DNA from 3 places in the Aliidongia sp. genome. Region 3 is predicted to be linked to each of the others. Evidence: predicted binding sites of a transcription regulator. Region 3 holds the regulator's gene; each other region holds the start of a gene.
The links. Region 3 encodes PhoB, which activates phosphate uptake and scavenging genes when phosphate is short. Its sites were predicted from a motif close to TNTCATAAAACTGTCA; they were not measured.
Positions count from the first base shown of each region.

Region 1: the regulator PhoB is predicted to act here: its motif matches at 3,643-3,658, upstream of phnF (phosphonate metabolism transcriptional regulator PhnF).
Region 2: the regulator PhoB is predicted to act here: its motif matches at 2,944-2,959, upstream of ugpB (sn-glycerol-3-phosphate ABC transporter substrate-binding protein UgpB).

Region 1 is NZ_DASZBY010000080.1:3,483-10,258, forward strand. Features, by position in the region: gene phnK (phosphonate C-P lyase system protein PhnK) at 1-575, opposite strand, end outside; gene VGV37_RS13585 (alpha-D-ribose 1-methylphosphonate 5-phosphate C-P-lyase PhnJ) at 572-1,420, opposite strand; gene VGV37_RS13590 (carbon-phosphorus lyase complex subunit PhnI) at 1,417-2,499, opposite strand; gene phnH (phosphonate C-P lyase system protein PhnH) at 2,503-3,102, opposite strand; gene phnG (phosphonate C-P lyase system protein PhnG) at 3,105-3,584, opposite strand; gene phnF (phosphonate metabolism transcriptional regulator PhnF) at 3,688-4,446, shown strand; gene VGV37_RS13610 (N-acetylmuramoyl-L-alanine amidase) at 4,610-5,428, shown strand; gene VGV37_RS13615 (hypothetical protein) at 5,437-5,877, opposite strand; gene VGV37_RS13620 (hypothetical protein) at 5,889-6,776, opposite strand, start outside.
Region 2 is NZ_DASZBY010000020.1:424-7,199, reverse strand. Features, by position in the region: gene ugpE (sn-glycerol-3-phosphate ABC transporter permease UgpE) at 1-641, opposite strand, end outside; gene ugpA (sn-glycerol-3-phosphate ABC transporter permease UgpA) at 643-1,524, opposite strand; gene ugpB (sn-glycerol-3-phosphate ABC transporter substrate-binding protein UgpB) at 1,550-2,872, opposite strand; gene VGV37_RS03210 (SprT family zinc-dependent metalloprotease) at 3,076-3,744, shown strand; gene VGV37_RS03205 (PBP1A family penicillin-binding protein) at 3,746-5,785, opposite strand; gene VGV37_RS03200 (TonB C-terminal domain-containing protein) at 5,977-6,776, shown strand, end outside.
Region 3 is NZ_DASZBY010000027.1:39,363-46,138, forward strand. Features, by position in the region: gene VGV37_RS04225 (ATP-binding protein) at 1-313, shown strand, start outside; gene pstS (phosphate ABC transporter substrate-binding protein PstS) at 466-1,512, shown strand; gene pstC (phosphate ABC transporter permease subunit PstC) at 1,602-2,570, shown strand; gene pstA (phosphate ABC transporter permease PstA) at 2,574-3,428, shown strand; gene pstB (phosphate ABC transporter ATP-binding protein PstB) at 3,542-4,297, shown strand; gene phoU (phosphate signaling complex protein PhoU) at 4,308-5,060, shown strand; gene phoB (phosphate regulon transcriptional regulator PhoB) at 5,057-5,749, shown strand; partial or broken gene VGV37_RS04260 (AmpG family muropeptide MFS transporter) at 5,755-6,776, opposite strand, start outside.

The DNA.
Region 1 (6,776 bases), on a different contig from region 3:
GACACGTCGAGCCCGCCGGTCGGCTCGTCCATGAACACCAGGCGCGGGTTGGTCACCAGGTTGCGCGCGATCTGCAGGCGCTGCTGCATGCCGCCGGAAAAGCTCGACGGCCGGTCGTCGATCCGGTCCCGGTCGATCTCGACCTTGCCCAGCCAATCGAGTGCTGCGCCCCGGATCTCGCCATAGTGCCGGGCGCCGACCGCCATCAGCCGCTCGCCAACGTTGGCGCCGGCGCTGACCGCCAGGCGCAACCCGTCGCGCGGGTTCTGGTGCACGACGCCCCAGTCCGTGCGCAGCAATTGCCGCCGGGCCGCTTCGCTGAGGCCGAACAGGTTGGCCATGGTGCCGTCGCGCAGGCGGTAGCGGATCGTGCCGGCCGCCGGCTCGATCCGTGCCGACAGCGCGTTCAGCAGGCTGGTCTTGCCCGAGCCAGATTCGCCGACGATGCCTAGCACCTCGCCGGGCCAAAGTTCGAAACTGACGTCCCGGCAGCCGACCCGCGCGCCATAGGCGACGGTCAGGCCGTCGACCACGAGCAGGGGCGGTTCCTCATCGAGCATCGGCAGCGCGCTCATCGCGTGGTCCCGGTCGCGTGGTTGCGGCAATAGTCCGTGTCGGAACAGACGAACATGCGCCCGCCCGCATCGTCGGTCAGCACTTCGTCGAGATAGCTCGCGGTCGAACCGCAGATCGAACAGGCGGCATCCCAGCTTTCGACCGTGAAGGGATGGTCGGTGAAATCGAGGCTCTTCACCTTGGTGAAGGGCGGCACCGCATAGATGCGCTTCTCGCGGCCCGCACCGAACAACTGCAGGGCCGGGCTACGGTCGAGCTTCGGATTGTCGAACTTCGGGATCGGCGAAGGCCGCATCAGATAGCGGTCGTTGACGATGACCGGATAATCGTAGCTCGTCGCGATCCGGCCGTGGTGCGCGATGTCCTCGTAGAAGCGGACATGCATCGCGCCATACTCGCTCAGGGCATGCATCGTACGGGTCTCGGTCTCGCGCGGCTCCAGCCAGCGCAGCGGTTCCGGGATCGGCACCTGGTAGACCATGATCTGGCCCAGGCGGAGCGGGATCTCCGGAATGCGGTGGCGGGTCTGGATGATGGTCGCCGCCGCCGTGCGTTCGGTCGTGGCGACGCCGGCGGTACGGGCGAAGAAGCGCCGGATCGAGATGGCGTTCGTCGTGTCGTCGGCGCCCTGGTCGATCACCTTCAAGACGTCCGACCGACCGATGATGCTGGCCGTGACCTGGATGCCGCCGGTGCCCCAGCCATAGGGCAGCGGCATCTCGCGGCTGCCGAACGGCACCTGGTAGCCCGGGATCGCGACCGCCTTCAGGATCGCGCGCCGGATCATCCGCTTGGTCTGTTCGTCCAGGTAGGCGAAATTATAGCCGGCGAGGGTTTCGGTCATTCCGCGGCCTCCCGACTGCGATCATGCTCGGCGCGCAGCCGGCGCAGCAGATCGAGTTCGGACTGAAAATCGACATGGTGCGGCAGCTTCAGGTGCTGCACGAAGCCCGAGGCCTCGACGGTGTCGGAATGGGACAGCACGAATTCCTCGTCCTGGGCCGGCGCCTCGATCGGTTCGCCCAGCTCGCGCGCCCGCAGCGCGCGGTCGACGAGCGCCATGGCCATTGCCTTGCGCTCGTTGTTGCCGAAGGACAGGCCGTAGCCTCGGGTGAATTGCGGCGGCACCTCGGTGGACCCGGCGAATTGATTGACCATGTCGCACTCGGTCACGGCGATCTCGCCGATCTCGACCGGGAAGCCCAGTTCCTCCGGCACGATCTCGACCGCGACATCGACCACGCGGATCTCGCCGGCGAACGGGTGGTTGCGGCCATAGCCGCGCTGGGTCGAATAGCCGAGCGCCAGCAGCCAGCCCTCGTCGCCGCGCGCCAGGTTCTGCAGGCGCAGATCGCGATCGGCCGGAAAATCGATCGGCTGGCGCGTCAGGTCGCCGGGCGGCGCGCCGTCGTCCCGCGGCGGCGGCTCGATCAGCCCGCTGCGGCCCAGGATGTCGGCGACCCGCGGCGCGGTTCCCATCGGTTCGGCCGTGGCTGGGGCCGGTGGCAGCGGCGTGCCGGCGGCCAGCGCGAAATCGAGCAGCCGGTGAGTATAGTCGAAGGTCGAGCCCAATACCTGACCGCCCGGGACATCCTTGAACACGGCCGAGATGCGCCGGCGCACCAGGCCCTGGTCCGTCTCGATCGGCAGCGAGGCGGCGAGACGGGGCAGGGTGGTGCGATAGGCGCGCAGCAGGAAGATCGCCTCGACCAGATCGCCCATCGCCTGCTTGATGGCCAGCGCCGCCAGTTCCGGATCGTAGATCGAGCCTTCGGCCATCACCCGGTCGACCGCCCGGCCCAACTGCTGGGCGATCTGCGCCAGATCCAATTCGGCGACCGCCGGATTGCCACGCCGTTCGCGCGCCAGCATCGCATGGGCCGCATCGATCGCCCGTTCGCCACCCTTGACCGCGACATACATGGCTCAGCGCTCCCGGACGGCGGTAGTCCGCGGCAATGCCACCAAGCGGTCGCCGTGGCACAGCAGGATGTCGATGCCGCGCGGGAACAGCGGGGCGAGGGCCGCGCGGCGGGACCAAAAGCTCGGCGGCAGACCGCCGACGGCAAGATGCGCCTGGCCGTCGATCCCGGGACCTTCCAGCACCAGCGGGCCGTCGGCGGCGAGGGTCGCGACCTCGATCACCAGGGGGGCGCCCTGGTCCGGATAGGCGTCGCTGCCGAGCGGCAGGTCGGCGAGTGCGGGCATGCGGGTGGGATCGGCAACGAACAGGAAGGCGGCCCGGTCCGGGGTGGCGACGATCGGGCAATTGCAATGAAAGCGCAGATGCGGGCCGACCGGGGCTGCGACCGCATCGAGCCAGGCCGGGGTCTCGAAATCGACCAGCGCCAATGCCACGCCGATCGCGGCTCGGCCGAGAGTCCCCTCCGGAACCGAGGCCGGCCGGGTGATCTCGACGATCGTGCCCGGATGGGCGATGGCCTTCAGCACCAGGCGAAACACGCCGTTGGCATCGTCGACCGGATCGGCGAAGCCGGGCTGTATCGGCGGAGTTGCAGGCTGCACGTTCATCGATCCTCACCTCGCACCAGGGTGAAGAAATCGACCTTGGTCGCCGCGACCTCGGACGCCTTGCGCTGCCGTTCCGCCGAAGCCCGGACCGCGAGCGGGCCGACGACGCGCACCATCAGGTCGTCGTGCAGCGCCGGATCCTGCAGCAGCGCGTCGAACAATGCGGCGAGTTCGGCATGGCGCGTGCTGCGGCCGGCGACATGCCCGAAGCCGGTGGCGCCGGCCTCGAGGCGCACGGCGGCGCGCGTCATGGTCATTTCGCCGAGGTTGAACGGCCGACCGCTGCCCGAAATCCGGCCGCGCACCATGACCAGACCCGTCTCGGTCGGACGCAGGCGGGTGAAGACCGGCGGGGGATCCAGCGCGGCCCACGCCTGTTCCAGGGCGGCAAGGGGTGCCTTGGCGAGCGTCGCCATCCAGCCCTGGCGGCCAGCGAATTCACCGGGGTTGGACGAGTCCGATATTTGTCTAGACATCCGTACCTCTCAGGCGACAAGATCGATCCCGGCCGGAAAAAAGTAAAGCGGCTTCGTGTGACGTGTTTTTGACAATCGTCGGTAGATCGCGAGAGGGCGACGGATGATCGAGGGCGGCGAGGATGGCACGATCGAGCGCGGCCATGGCGTCGCCGTGTGGCGCCAGATCGACCGCAGCCTGAGCGCCGATATCGCTGGCGGGGCTTGGGCGCCGGGCGAACGATTGCCGACGGAACAGGCGCTGGCCCTGCGTTTCCAGGTCAATCGCCATACGATCCGCCGGGCGGTCCAGGCGATGGTCCAGCGCGGCCTGCTGCGGGTCGAGCAGGGCCGGGGCACCTTCGTGCAGGAAGGTGTCATCGACTACATGATCGGCCGGCGCACGCGCTTTACCGAGAATATCGCGCGCAACCGGCGCGAGGCCGCCCGCGTTCTGCTGAGTTCTGGCGAGGTGCTGCCGCCGCCGGCGATCGCGAAGCTGCTGAAGGCGCCGGCCCGCCAGCCGGTGCTGGTGATGGAGGCGCTGTCGAGCGCCGGCGGCTTCCCGGTCTCGCTGTCGACCGGCTATTTCCCGCTCGGCCGCTTCCCGGATCTCTTGGCCCATGTCGTCGAAACCGGCTCGATTACTCAGGCTTTACAACGATGTGGCCTCGGGGACTATGCACGGGCCATGACCCGCGTCATCGCCCGGATGCCGACGGCGGAGGAGGCGCGGTTGCTGAAGCAGCCGGTCACGCGCCCGGTGTTGCTGACCGAGGCGGTCGATGTCGACGGCGACGGCAAGCCCATTTCCGTGTCGCTGACGCGCTTCGCCAGCGACCGGGTGCAGCTGGTGCTGGACTCCGCGGCGGACGCGTCGTAACGTCGCAATCGCCGTTTTCCGTTCTATCGCAATTGGATGTGGCGCTCCGTTCGAGTCGAGTCTATAGTCGAGACTCGGAATAGGCGCTATCGAGTCGCGCCTAAGGTCGTCGCGGATGCCGGCGAAGGGGTTTCGCGGTATCCCGGGCCAGGGGGATGAAGTGATGTCGAACGATGCCATCGGTCGTCGCGAGCTGTTGCGCGTAGCCGGTCTCATGGGGCTCGGCGCCTTCAGTCTGGCGCTGACGCCGGAAGCGCTGGCCCAGGCCCAGGCCCGCGTGACCAGATCTCCCGCCCAGCGCCGCACCGTCGTGATCGACGCCGGCCATGGCGGCATCGATCCGGGCTGCATCGGCTATAGCGGCACTTACGAGAAATTCGTCGCCTTCGACGCGGCCCAGGAAATCGCCCGGCTGCTGGAGGCGACCGGCCGCTTCCATCCGGTGCTGACCCGCACGCGCGACGAATTCATTCCGCTGCAGGAGCGCGTGGTGCGCGCCCGCGCGGTCAATGGCGACCTGTTCCTGTCGATCCACGCCGATTCGATCCCCGACCATTCGCTGCGCGGCGCTTCGGTCTTCACTCTGTCGGAAAAGGCGTCGGACGCCTCGGCCGCGGCGCTCGCCGCCAAGGAAAACCATTCCGACGTGGTCGGCGGCGTCAACATGGCCGGCCAGACGCCCGAGGTCAGCAACATCCTGATGGACCTGGCCCGCCGCCAGACCAACAACCTGTCGATCGGTCTGGCGCGCGAGTTGGTGACGAAGCTCGGTACCGAAGTGCGCATGCTGGAGCACAGCCACCGCTCCGCCGGCTTCGCCGTGCTCAAGGCGCCCGACATTCCGTCCGCGCTGGTCGAACTCGGCTGCCTGTCGAACCGCGACGAGGACAAGCTGCTGCGCAACGCCGCCTATCGGCGCAAGCTGGCCGACGGCATCGTCGGCTCGGTCGACGCCTATTTCGCCCATGTGGTGCGGGTCTGAGGCATTCCTCAGACCTCGCCCCGCTCCCGGGCTTTTTCCAGAACTACTTGAAATAGGCGTTCGGACACTTCGTCCACGGTCGTGCCCGGCGGAAACACGATGAGGTTCTCCTTGTCGTCACCGCCCCCGTCCTTGCGGCTGCGCTGAATCGCGATTTTCCAGGTGCTCTGATGCTCGCTAATGACCCAGCGCACCGCGTCCTTCTCGAAAGCCGACCAAGACCGAAGTTTGGTGACTTCGAGGATGTTATTCAGTTTGGCATCTCGGGGCGGCGTCGGAACGATCGGAATGCTTTTCGACAATGTCTCGTGAATCGCGCGGCTAAGCTCCTCCATCTTATTTACATTTATCATCAATACCGGCTCGACTCCTATGTGAAAACCAGCTTCGGTTTTCTTCATATTGGGGAGGTAAACGATCCCTTTTCTGAGATAGCAAATATACGACATGATCTTCCTTTTTAGAATTGGGTTGCGATCAGTTCTACGCCTCGCGCTTTTGCGCGAGCTTCGACCTGCTTGATGACGTTTCGTTGTACATTTGTAAGACTTCCGTCCGGAATCCCCAGATGCAGCGCGCGCCCACTGATTTCGTCGGCTCCTATTACCGTTGATCCAAGTTCGTCGCCTTCAAATCTGGCTACACGATCGACATAACGGTTGAGTCGGGCCGTCAATCTGGCGGCATTTTGATAGCTTGCCGCGGTTAAATCGATGGATTTGATGCTCGTCGCTATTCCATTGGCGAAGCGATCGATGACCCGAAAACCAGGTGGCAGATTGCCACCGAGAAGCTTCTCGATATGGAGGCCTCTCGCAGCCCAACCCATCTTCCAAACGTTGGGCGCTGTGACTTCTGCCGTTTCCGCGGCCGCTTCGAGTGGCAACGAAAGCCCCATCACCAGGAGATCGCGACCGATCTGGGCGATCTCGGCGGGGTCTGCCCGGGTATACATCTCGAAGGTGTCCAGAACGTCCTGGCGTTCCGCTCTGGTCGGTTCGCCGTAGACGACGTTGCTCAGAGCTTCGTTGAGTGCATTGCCGCCCCGGACGTCGCCAACATCATAGTAATAGCGCTTGATTTCACTCCGAATGATCGGGGCGTCCTCAGGACGCGCATTGGCGATCCACTCTAAAATATCACCTAGTTCATCGATACGCCTCCCCGGCGGAAGTATGAGTGGGGCATCTTCCGTCCATCGACCGTGCCAGTCTCTTGGTTCATCTGGATTGTATTTAGTGAGTACATCTTCGGTACGAGCAATCCTAACTGCTCCGGCCCAATCCAATTCCGGCAACTTGAGAAGGACTGCAGCGATCATTGCCCGCGCAATCTGGCCGTTGTTGAG
Region 2 (6,776 bases), on a different contig from region 3:
TTCCAGCCATAGACGAACAGGATCACGAACAAGGCCGCGAGGTTGGTGCGCGACAGCGGCAACAGCACGTCCCACAGGAAGCGCAGGGGGCCGGCGCCATCGAGCCGCGCCGCCTCGATCAGCTCGTCGGGAATGGTCAGGAAGAACTGCCGGAACAGCAGGGTCGCCGTCGCCGACGCGATCAGCGGGATGGCGAGGCCGCCGTAGGTGTCGATCAGGCCCAGGTTCGCCGTGACCTGGAAAGTCGGCACGATGCGCACCTCGACCGGCAGCATCAGAGTGAGGAAGATCATCCAGAAGCAGACCATGCGTCCGGGAAAGCGGAAGAACACGATGGCGTAGGCCGACAGGAACGAGATCAGCATTTTGCCGAGCGCGATCGACAGCGCCATGATCAGGCTGTTCAGCAGCAGGCGCGCGACCGGCACGCCCGACAGTTGCGGCATGCCCTGGGTGAGCGCAGCCAGGTAATTCTCGACGAAATGGCCGCCTGGCATCAGCGACATGCGGCCCGACAGGATCTCCGGCGTGGTCATGGTCGAGCCGACGAAGGTGACGTAGATCGGGAACCCGACCAGGGCCAGGCCCAGCACCAGGATCAGGTGCGGCAGCCAAGCCAGATGTCCGGACCTGCTCTCCATCCTAGTAATGCACCTTGCGCTCGACATAGCGGAACTGGACCGCCGTCAGGGCGATGACGATGATCATCAGCACGACCGACTGGGCCGAGGAGCCGCCCAGGTCGAGCCCGACGACGCCATCGTAATAGACTTTGTAGATCAGAATCTCCGTCGCCTTGGACGGGCCGCCGCCGGTCACCGCATGGATGACGCCGAACGTCTCGAAGAAGGCATAGACCACATCGACCACGAACAGGAAGAAGGTGGTCGGCGACAGCAGCGGCATGACGACGGTGCGGAACCGATGGACGCCACCGGCACCGTCGATCGAGGCCGCTTCGAGCAAGGATTTCGGGATTGCCTGCAGCCCGGCCAGGAAGAACAGGAAATTATAGCTGAGCTGTTTCCAGGCCGCGGCGACGATGACCAGCGCCAGCGCCTGGTTGCCGTTCAGCAGGTAGTTCCAATCCACCCCCATCCAACGCAACGCATTGGCGAGAATGCCGATGCCCGGCGCGAACAGGAACAGCCACAGCACGCCGGCGATCGCCGGTGCGACCGCGTAGGGCAGCATCAGGGCGGTTTTGTAAACCGCCGCAAACCGCACGACCCGATCGGCCATGACCGCCAGCAGCAGCGCCGGCAGCATGGCGAGCAGGGTCACCGCGACCGAGAAGATCGCGGTGACCTGGAACGCATGCAGATAGTCCGGGTCGGCGAACACGGTCGCGAAATTCTCGAACCCGACGAATACGGTCGACAGGCCGAACGCATCCTGGCTCTGGGTCGAGAAATAGACCGCTTCGGCCGCCGGCCAGAAGAAGAAGACGAGCGTGACGGCAAGCTGCGGCGCCACCAGCAGGTAGGGCAGCAGCTTGCCTTCGAAAACGACGCGCCGTTCCATGGACTGCCTTGTTCGTCCGAGCCGACTAAGACGCGGTTTTCTCGAACTGCCGCAGCAGCGCGTTGCCGCGCGTCACGGCGGTGTCGAGCGCCTCCTTCGGCGTCTTCGTGCCATTCAGCGCCGCCTCGACCTCTTCGGCGACGACATCGCGGATCTGCGGCAGGTTGCCGAGGCGCAGGCCCTTGGAATTCTCCGTCGGCTCCTTGTTGGTCAATTCCTTGACCGCGACGTCGAAGCCCGGATGGGACTGGTAGAAGCCTTCCTTCTGGACCGCTTCATAAGATGCCTTGGTGATCGGCAGGTAGCCGGTCGTCTCGTGCCACTTCACCTGGATCGGCACCTGGCTGAGGAAGGTCAGGAACTTTGCGACGCCCTTGTATTCCTCGGCCTTCTTGCCGCCCATGATCCACAGGCTGGCGCCGCCGATGATGGTATTCTGCGGGGCACCGGCCACATCAGGGTAATAGGGCAGCGGGGCGACCGAGAAATCGAACTTGGCATTCGCCTTGAAGATGCCGTAGGTGCCGGACGAGGTCTGGATCATGCCGCAGTCGCCCGAAACGAACTTCGCCTCCGGCTCGGTCGTGCGGCCGGCATAGTCGAAGCTCTTGTCCTTGGCGGCATCGACCAGGTCCTGCAGGTGGCGCACCTGCAACGGCCCGTTGATCTCCAAGACGGCATCCTTGCCGCCGATGCCGTTTTCCTTGGTCGCGATCGGCTTGTTGTGCCAGGCGCTGAACACTTCGAGCTGCGCCCAGGCCATCCAGCCGGTGGTGAAGCCGCAGGCGCTGCCCGAGGCCTTCAGCTTCTTGGCGTCGTCGAAGAATTCCGGCCAGGTCTTCGGCGGCTTCGCCGGATCCAGCCCGGCCTTCTTGAAGGCATCGTTGTTGATGTACATGACGGGCGTCGAGCTGTTGAACGGGAAGGACAGCAGCCGCCCCGCCGCCGTCGAGTAATAGCCCGTGATCGCCGGCAGATAGGCGAAGCGATCGAACTTCTCGCCCGCCTCGTCCATAACCTCGTAGACCGGCTTGATGGCGCCCTTGGCGGCCATCATCGTCGCCGTGCCGACCTCGAACACCTGCAGGATCGCCGGCGCTTGCCCGGCACGGAACGCGGCGATGCCCGCATTCAGCGTATCGGCATAGCCGCCCTTGAACACGGGCACGATCTTGTAGTCGGCCTGGCTCTTGTTGAAATCGTCGGCGAACTGGTTGACCAGTTCGCCGTTCTTGCCGGCCATGGCATGCCACCATTGGATCTCGACGGGTGCCGCGAAAGCGGGCGCGGTCAGCGCGGTGGTGCAGAGTGCCGCGGCAGCAACGGCGAGCGAACGAATGGACAGCATGGATTCCCCTCCCGGAAACGACCTTGAAGCGCTTGGCTCACGCTCTTATCGCGCAGGACATTGCCGTTTTGTGACAGTCTTGTGAAGCCTGCAATGTGGCGCGGATCCCATCGCATCCACCCGATATTTGCGCTATCACGGAAGCAATGCTCTCCGCCCGCCCCCCTCGCGAGATTCCACCGCTCCGTTTGCCGAGCGGCCACATGATTCCCGTAACGGTGCGGGTCAGTCCGCGCGCCGCCCGCATGGCGCTGCGGCTGCATCCGGCGGTCGATTCGGTCGAGCTGGTCCTGCCCGCGGGCGCGTCCTTCGCGGTGGCGCTGGGCTTCCTCGACGGCAAGCGCGGCTGGATCGCGGCCCAACTGGCCCGCATGCCGCCGCGCATCGCCTTCATCGACGGCGCGGTCATCCCAGTCCTTGGCAGGGACCGAGAACTGGTGCTCCAGGAACTGGGGCGCGGTCGGCAGCCGGTGTTCCAGCTGAAAGCGGCCAGCATCGAAGTCACCGGCGATGAGGCCAGCCTGGCGCGGCGCACGCGCGCCGGTCTTGCCGATCTGGCGCGGGACATGCTGGCGTCCAAGAGCCGGGCGTTGGCCGCGCAATTGGGCAGGCCGATCGCCAAGGTCAGCGTCGGCGATCCGCACAGCCGCTGGGGCAGTTGCGCGTCCAGCGGCAACATCCGCTATTCCTGGCGCCTGATCCTCGCCCCCGAGCCGATCATGGACTATGTCGTGGCCCACGAGGTCGCCCATCTGGCCGAAATGAACCACAGCGCGCGCTTCTGGCGCGTCGTCGCCAAGCTGTCGTCCGACGTCGACCACGCGCGCACCTGGCTGAAGCGGAACGGGCCGCAGCTGCTGCGCTACGGCTGAGCTATCGCCCGCCGCTATTGACCGGCGGCATCCAGCCGGGCCGCTCCTGCTGGTTCGACGGCGCGCTCACCGGCGTGACCTTGGTCGCTTCTTCCAGGATGCGCATGAAGCCCTGGTGATCCGGCTCCTCGTTCGCCGCCATCGGCACGCCCTCGTCGTCCACGCCGGTCGTCAACGGCCGCGCCGGGGTGCCCTTGAGGGCCGCCGTCATGAAATCATGCCAGGCACGGGCGGGCAGCGAGCCGCCCGTGACCTTGGCCATCGGCGAATCATCGTCATTGCCGAACCAAACGCCCGTGACCAGGTCGGCGGTATAGCCCACGAACAGCGCGTCGCGGAAATCCGACGTCGTGCCGGTCTTGCCGGCGGCGGGACGGCCGATCGCAGCGGCCTTGCCGGTGCCGTGCTGGATCACGCCCTGCAGCATGCGGTCCATGTCGGCGACATATTGCGCCTGGATGATGCGCCCGGTGCTGTTCTGCTGCCGCTGGTAGAACACCTTGCCGTTGGCGTCGCGGATCGCGGCGATGCCATAGGGCCAGACGGCATAGCCGCCGTTCGCCAGGGTCGAATAGGCCGAGGTCAGCTCGATCAGTGAAACCTCGCCGGTGCCGAGCGCCAAGCTCGGGTCTTCGTTCAGGTCGCTGGTGATGCCCAGGCGATGGGCGGTCGCGATGACATTGCGGATGCCGACCTTTTGCGCGACCTGGGCCGCGACCGTGTTCAGCGACTCGGCCACCGCCTCGGCCATGGTCACGTCGCCCAGATAGCGGTTCTCGAAATCATGGGGCTGCCAATTGCCGATCCTGGTCGGCCCGTCGGTGAAATGATCGTCGGGCCGCATGCCGTGCTCGAGCGCCGTCAGATAGACGAACGGCTTGAAGGCGGAGCCGGGCTGGCGCACCGACTGGACCGTGCGGTTGAACTGGCTCACCTGGTAGTCCCGCCCGCCGACCATGGCGCGGATCGCGCCGTCGGGCGACATCGCGATGAGCGAGGCCTGGCCGGCCGCCGCCTTGGCGCCGTCCTTGGTCAGGATCGCATCCAGCGCACCCTCGGCCGCCAGTTGCATCTTCGGATCGAGCGTCGTCACCACGGTGATGTCGCCCGACAGGCCGAAGGTCGCGGCCTGGTCCTGTACCCAATCGGCGAAATAGCGCATGCCCGGCCGGGTGATCGGCACGGAGCTCAGCACGAAGCTCTGCTTCTGGATCGTCGTCGCCTCGGCCGCGCTCAGATACCCGGCCGCGACCATGTTGGTCAGCACCTGGGCGGTGCGCGTCGCGGCACGGACCTGGTCGCGCGCCGGGCTGAACCGGGTCGGCGCCTTGAGCAGGCCGGCCAGCAGCGCGCATTCATAGGGCGAGAGCCGGCGCGCCGATTTGCCGAAATAGCGACGCGAGGCGGCATCGACCCCCCAGGTGCCGGCACCGAAATAGACCCGGTTCAGGTAGATCTCGAGCAGCTGGTCCTTGGTGAAATGGCGTTCGAGCCAGACCGCCAGCACCGCCTCCTGCACCTTGCGCAGCAGGGTCTTGTCCGGCGTCAGGAACAGGTTCTTCGCGACCTGCTGGGTGATGGTGCTGCCGCCCTGGACCATCTGGCCGGCCTTGAGGTCGACGAAGATGGCACGGGCCACGCCCAACGGATCGATGCCGAAGTGATGGTAAAAGCGGCGGTCCTCGGTCGCGATCACTGCCTCGGGCAGTGCCTTCGGCAGGTCGGTGAGCTTCAGCTCCTCGCCATAGAGATCGCCGAAGGTCGCGATCAGCGAATCGTCGGAGGCGCGCAGCGTGATGCTCGGATGATGGTCCGGCTGCGCCAGCTCCGACGTATCGGGCAAAGTCGAAGCGGCCCAGGCGACTAGCAGGCCGAGGCCGATCGCGCCCCAGACGAAGCCGATCATGGTCAGCCGCAATGCCAGCCGCCCGGCCGCGCGGCGCCAGCCCGCCTTCGGTTCGGGGGTGCGGCGCGGCTTCGGCGCCTCACGCTTCGGCCCTTTGCCGGATAGCGGCGGCCGGTCGTTCGGCGTCACGCGCACGGGATGAAGGCCCTTCTCACTGCGAAACCCATCGTAAAATCCTCGTCCGGCATAGCACGAACGGGCCAAAGGCCGCATGCTCTCGAAACCGTCGCGAAGATTTTGGTAACAGAGTTTGGCAGGATTGCGGTCGATGTTGCCCTGAGGCCGCGGGAGCGGTAGGGAAAGCGGCGCCGTACGGCGCAAAGGAAATGGACGTAGGCGTGCCGGGGAGCGGGACCATCGAGCGGGACGACAGTGTGGCGGCGGGGCAGGCAGAGGCGGATGCTCTCGGCCGTGTCGAACCGCATATCGAACCCGAGCCGCATTTCGAGGTCACGCCCGAGGATCTGATCGAGACCCACGCACCGGTCTCGCCAGTCGATCGTCATTGGATCCGCCGCGCGCTGATCTTTGCCGTCCTGTTCCATGTCGTGCTCGTGCTGCTGCTGATCTTCGCCGGTGGGCGTAGCGGCAGCCGCGGGCCGGGCCAGCCGATCCCGGTCCAGCTGGTCCTGATGCCACCGCAGGACATGCCGATCTCGCCGCCACCTCCTCCACCTCCACCGCCACCACCACCACCCCAGGCGAAATCGCCGCCCCCTCCACCGCCGCCGCCTCCCCCGCCACCCGGTCCTTTGGCCTCAGATGATTCGGGACAGCTGAAGGCGGATGATCCGGCCAAAAGCACATCGGATGATCGCGCGGCAGGCGAGCGGAAGGATAAATTAGGCGCGGCCGGGCCGACAGCAGGGCAAACCGAACCCGACAAGCAGGAAAAAGAGGCCGGCCAGACCAAGCCGGACGAAGCAAAGAACAATCAGAGCGAGGCGCCAGAGCAGGAGGCGCCGAAAGACACGCGCGATCGCAGCGCGATGGCTGGTGTCGTGCCGCCACCACCGCCCAAGCCCGCTCCGCCGACCGATACGTTGAAAGGTCCGGAACCGAAGTCGCCGTCACACGCGCAACTGACGCTCGGCGGCAGTCTTGCTCAAACACCTCATCCGGAAGC
Region 3 (6,776 bases):
GTCGCGGCGCTTCAAGGACGGCCTCGCCATCAAGGTCCGCGACCGGGGCGAGGGCATTCCGCGCACCCATCTGCCGCGCCTGACCGAGCGGTTCTACCGGGTCGATACCGCCCGCTCGCGCGAGATGGGCGGCACCGGCCTGGGGCTGGCCATCGTCAAGCACATCATCAGCCGTCATCGTGGTCTTCTGGAGGTCGACAGCGAGATGGGCGAAGGCACGACCTTCACCGTGCATCTGCGCGGATCGATGCCGGGCGCGGCCGCCCTGCCCCCACCCGCGCCGAAATCCGACGAGAACCGCGTCATCGGGTGAACGAAGCCCCGCGCCGGACGCGGATCGGCCTTCACCAAACCAGCTTCAAACTGTCATCCAACTGTCATCTGCCGCCTGTATCTCCTCGGTCGTGAGGCAGCGCGCCGTTCGGGCTGTTAGCGTCTCACGAGAAAACTTTGGGAGATCGTCTCATGAATGCACTCAGCAGGAAGCTGATCGGGGCCGCAGTGTTCGGCACCGTCTCGCTGACCGCCGTCGGTGCCCAGGCTGCCGATATTTCCGGCGCCGGCTCGACCTTCGCCTATCCGATCCTCTCCAAGTGGGCCGAAGCCTACAAGGCGAAGGCCAGCATCGGCATGAACTACCAGTCGATCGGGTCGGGCGGCGGCATCAAGCAGATCAACGCCAAGACCGTCGATTTCGGCGCCACCGACATGCCGCTCGAGCAGAAGGATCTCGACGGTCCCGGCCTGGCCCAGTTCCCGATCATCATGGGCGGCATCGTTCCGGTCATCAACGTCAAGGGCATCGACGCCGGTAAGCTCAAGCTGACCGGCAAGATCCTGGCCGACATCTATCTCGGCACCATCACCAACTGGAACGACAAGCAGATCGCCGCGGTCAACCCGGGCCTGAAGCTGCCGGACCTGGCGATCGCGCCGGTCTATCGGTCGGACGGGTCGGGCACGACCTTCAACTTCACCTACTACCTGGCCGAGGAATCGCCGGCGTGGAAGGACAAGATCGGCGTCAATACCGCCGTGCAGTTCCCCTCGGGCATCGGCGGCAAGGGCAACGAAGGCGTTTCGGCCTTCACCAGCCGGACCGACGGCGCCATCGGCTATGTCGAATATGCCTACGCCAAGCAGAACAAGCTGGCCTACGCACTGGTCCAGAACAAGGATGGCGCGTTCCCAGAGCCGAACCTGAAGAGCTTCCAGGCGGCAGCGGCCAACGCCGATTGGGCCCATGCCGTGGGCTTCCGCGTGATCCTGGCCAACCAGCCGGGCAAGGACAGCTGGCCGATGACCGCCTCGACCTGGGCGCTCGTCTACAAGAACCAGGACAAGGCCGAGACCGGCAAGTCCGTGCTGACCTTCTTCGACTATGCCTACAAGAACGGCCAGCCGGCCGCCGAGGCGCTCGACTACGTCTCGATGCCCGAGAACGTGGTCAAGCTGATCGAAGACAGCTGGGCCAAGGACGTCAAGGGCGACGGCAAGCCGCTCTGGCCGTAACGGCCCGACCAAGCCGGGGTTTGAAAAGCGCGGGGGAAGGGCGGCTCATGCTACCCTTCCCCTTGCGTGCATGAGGAGCGAACGCGACCGTGGTCGATATTCCCAGCAGCGACAGCAGTCCCCGCCTGCGCGGCCCCCAGCATCTGTTCGATGGGTTGTTCCGCGGTGCCACGCTGTTCTTCGGATTATTCATCCTCCTGATCCTGGGGGGCGTGGCGGTCTCGCTCGTCGTCGGCTCGTCCACGGCGTTCAGCAAATTCGGCTTCGCGTTCCTGGTGACCGACACCTGGAACCCGGCGACCGACAAGTTCGGTGCGCTGGTGCCGATCTACGGCACGCTCGTGACGTCGGTCATCGCCATGGTCGTGGGTGTTCCCCTGAGCTTCGGCGTCGCGGTCTTCATTACCGAGCTGTGCCCGCCGCTCTTGAAGCGGCCGCTGTCGATCGCGATCGAGCTCCTGGCCGGCATCCCCAGCATCATCTACGGCATCTGGGGCCTGTTCGTGTTCGCACCCTTTCTGCAGGCCACCGTGCAGCCTTTCCTGATCCATACCCTGGGCGCGGTCCCGGTGCTGGGCGCGCTGTTCGCCGGGCCGCCGTTCGGCATCGGCATCCTGACCGCCGGCCTGATCCTGGCGATCATGGTGCTGCCGTTCATCTCGTCGATCATGCGCGACGTGTTCGAGACCGTGCCGCCGATGCTGCGCGAATCCGCCTACGGCCTCGGCTGCACGACCTGGGAAGTGGTCTGGCGCGTGGTGCTGCCCTACACCAAGGTCGGCGTGGTCGGCGGCATCATGCTGGGCCTGGGCCGCGCCATGGGCGAGACCATGGCCGTCACCTTCGTCATCGGCAACGCCCACCGCATCACCACCTCGCTGCTGGCGCCGGGCACGACGATCTCGTCCGCGCTCGCCAACGAGTTCACCGAGGCGTCGGGCGACACCTACCAATCGTCGCTGATCGCGCTCGGCCTGATCCTGTTCATCATCACCTTCATCGTGCTGGCGGCGGCGAAATACATGCTGATCCGCATGCAGCGCCAGGCGGGGAGCTGAGCCATGGCCAAGGACCTCGCGCGCTACGCCCGGCGCCGGCGCAAGAACTGGGTCATCCTCAGCCTGTCGCTGGTTGCCACCGGCATCGGCCTGTTCTTCCTGGGCGCCATTCTCTACGCGCTCCTGACCGAAGGCGTGGCCGCGATCCGGCCATCCCTGTTCACCCAGATGACGCCGGCGCCCGGCAGCGACGGCGGCTTGCTGAACGCGATCTACGGTTCGGCGATCATGACGCTCGTCGGCACCGTGGTCGGCACGCCGATCGGCATCCTGGTCGGGACCTATGTCGCGGAATACAGCCGCGGCAACAAGCTGGGCCAGACGATCCAGTTCATCAACGACGTGCTGCTGTCGGCGCCTTCGATCATCATCGGCCTGTTCGTCTATCAGCTGATGGTCGTGCCGATGGGCCATTTCTCCGGTTGGGCCGGCAGCATGACCTTGGCCATCCTGGTCGTGCCGGTGGTGACGCGCACCACGGTCGACATGCTGGTGCTGGTGCCGAACGCGTTGCGCGAGGCGGCGGCGGCGCTCGGCACGCCGAAATGGAAGATCACGGTTTCGGTCTGCTATCGCGCGGCGCGCCAGGGCATGCTGACCGGCATCATGCTGGCGGTCGCGCGCATCAGCGGTGAAACTGCACCCCTTCTCTTCACCGTGCTCTCCAACCAGTTCTGGAGCACGGACATGAACAAGTCGATCGCGAACCTTCCGGTGGTGATCTCGAATTTCGCGCTCAGCCCCTATCCGGACTGGCAGCGGCTCGCCTGGGGCGGGGCGCTGCTGATCACGCTGACGATCCTGATCCTGAATATCACCGCTCGGTCCCTCGCCTCTTTCGGTGGTGCCAAACAATGAGTTCGGAACCCATGAAGACGATCCCCGGCAATCAGGCCTTCGCCGATGCCACCAAGCCCACCCTCAGCACGACGCCCGTGCCGCCGACGCGCGATCCGGTCGCGGCCGGCCAACTGGTCGAGAAGATCCAGATCAAGGACCTGCGCTTCTACTACAAGAAGTTCGAAGCGTTGAAATCGATCAGCCTCAACCTCGCCGACAAGAAGGTCACCGCCTTCATCGGTCCGTCGGGCTGCGGCAAGTCGACCCTGCTGCGGGTGCTGAACCGCATGTATGCGCTCTATCCCGAGCAGCGGGCCGAGGGCGAGGTGCTGGTCGACGGCGCCAACATCCTCGATCCCAAGATCGACCTCAACCTGCTACGCGCCAAGATCGGCATGGTGTTCCAGAAGCCCACGCCGTTTCCGATGTCGATTTTCGACAACATTGCCTTCGGCATCAATCTGTACGAGGACCTGCCGCGTTCCGAGCTCGAGGACCGGGTGGAGCAGGCGCTGCGCAAGGCGGCACTCTGGACCGAGGTCAAGGACAAGCTGAAGCAATCGGGCCTGGGCCTGTCGGGTGGCCAGCAGCAGCGCCTGTGCATCGCGCGCGCCATCGCGGTCAAGCCCGAGATCCTGCTGCTGGACGAACCCTGCTCGGCACTGGATCCGATCTCGACTCAGAAGATCGAAGAGCTGATCTCGGAACTGAAGACCGACTATTGCATCGTCATCGTCACCCATTCGATGCAGCAGGCGGCGCGCAGCTCCGACTTCACGGCCTTCATGTACCTGGGCGAGCTGATCGAATTCAACGATACCGAGACGGTGTTCACGAACCCGCACAACAAGCGCACCGAAGACTACATCACCGGCCGGTTCGGCTGAGGAGCAGGCCATGCCTACCGATCACATCATGAAGAGCTACGACGAGGAACTGACCCGCCTCAACAACGCCATCATCCGCATGGGCGGATTGGCGGAGAGCCAGGTCGCCGCCGCGATCCAGGCGACGATCAAGCGCGACAGCGAACTCGCCCACGAGGTCGTGCAGAACGATGCGGCGGTCGACGCGCTCGAGGCCGAGGTCGAGGCGCTGGCCATGCGGCTCCTGGCACTGCGCCAGCCGATGGCCCGCGACCTGCGCGAAATCGTTTCGTCGCTCAAGATCGCGGCCGACCTCGAACGGATCTGCGACTATGCCGCGAACGTGGCCAAGCGCTCGATCGCGCTCAATCAGGCGCCGGTCGCGAAGCCGGTCTACGCCATTCCGCGCATGGGCAAGCTGGCCCAGGCGCTGATCAAGGACGTGCTCGACGCCTACGTGCAGGGCGATGCCGACAAGGCCATGCACGTCTGGCTGAGCGACGAGGAACTGGACGAGCTCTACACCAGCCTGTTCCGCGAGCTGCTGACCTACATGATGGAAGATCCGCGCAGCATCACCGCCGGCACGCATCTGCTGTTCATGGCCAAGAACATCGAGCGGATCGGCGACCACGCGACCAATATCGCCGAGACGATCTATTACCTGATTCACGGCAAGCCGCTGAAGGAGACCCGGCCCAAGCGCGACCGGTCCAGCTCCTCCGTGGTCCTTCCGGGCCCGATGGCGGTCGCCACCAACGAGAGCGAGCACGAGGCGAAATGAAGCCCCTGGTCATGATCGTCGAGGACGAGGCCCCCCTCGTCACCCTGCTGAAGTACAACCTGGAAAAGGAAGGCTTCGGCGTCTGCGAGGCGACCGATGGCGAGGATGCCCTGGTCCAGATCGCCGAGCGCAAGCCGGACGTCGTGCTGCTCGACTGGATGCTGCCGCTGGTCTCGGGCATCGAGGTCTGCCGCCAGATCCGCCGCTCGCCGGCGTCCCGCACCCTGCCGGTCATCATGCTGACCGCGCGCGGCGAGGAAACCGACAAGATCCGCGGCCTGAACAGCGGCGCCGACGATTACATCACCAAGCCGTTCAGCCCGTCGGAGCTGATCGCCCGGGTGCGCGCCGTGATGCGGCGGGCCAAGCCCGACAGTGCCGAAGAGACCCTGTCCTTCGCCGACGTCTCGATGGATCTGGCAGCCCATCGTGTGACCCGCGGCGGTCGCCCAATCCACTTGGGCCCGACCGAGTTCCGCCTGCTGCGTTTCCTGCTGGAGCATCCGGGCCGGGTGTTCTCGCGCGAACAGTTGCTGGATGCGGTCTGGGGCCACGACGTCTATGTCGAGCCGCGCACTGTCGACGTGCACATTCGCCGTCTGCGCAAGGCGCTGAACGGGCCGACCGAGATCGACATCATCCGCACCGTCCGTTCCGCGGGCTACGCACTGGACGAAGCGCGGGATTGACCGCATTACGCAAGGGGCCGGGCATCCCCGGCCGGCTCCTCCGCCAGGCCTTCCTGCCGGCGCAGCATGAGCCACGCCAGCAGCACGAGACCGGGCAGCGGAAGTCCGATCGAAATGATGAAGAACCATAGCCAGCCGAGCCAATCGGCGACCGCCCCGCCGGCGGAAACGAAGAAGTTGCGGGCGAACGCCGCCAGCGCCGACAGCAGCGCATATTGCGTAGCCGTGTAGGTGCGGCTGCACAAAGCCGATAGGTAAGCGACGAACGCCGCCGATCCGATCCCGCCGGCGATGTTTTCGAAGGCGATGGTCAGGGTCAGCAGGGTCAGATCATGGCCGGCGAGCGCCTGCAGCACATACATGGCGTTGGACCCCATCTGCAGGATCGCGCCGATCAGCAGGGTTTTGAAGGTCCCGAACCGATAGACCAGCGCGCCGCCCAGGGCGATACCGCCGATCGTGGCGATGACGCCGAACACCTTGCTGATGCCGGCGATCTCGCCCAGAGAGAAGCCGAGCGAACGATACAGCAGATTGGCGTAATGGCCGGTTACCGCGTCGGCCATCTTGTAGACTAAAACGAAGACCAGGATGCCGATCCAGCCGCGATGCCGGGCGAAATCACGGAACGGGGCCAGCACCGTCGCCGCGAAGCCGCCGCGCGGCGGCCGGTCGACCGTGGGCTCGGCCGTGGCGAGCACGGTCGCCACGCCGACCAGCATCAACCCGGCCATGATCCGATAGGCGATCTGCCAGCCCCAGGCCTCGGCGGCATAGAGCGCGCCGGCACCGGCCGCGATCATGCCCAGGCGATAGCCGAACTGGGTCGCGGCCGCGCCGGCACCCTGCTCCTCTGGTAATAACAGCTCGACGCGATAGGCATCGACGACGATGTCCTGGCTGGCCGAGAAGAAGGCGACGAGCACGGCCATCGCCGCCGTCGCGACCGGTGCCGTCGCCGGGTCGGTCAGGCTGATGCCGACCAGACTGGCGGCGACGCCGATCTGGAACAGCAGCGCCCAGGACC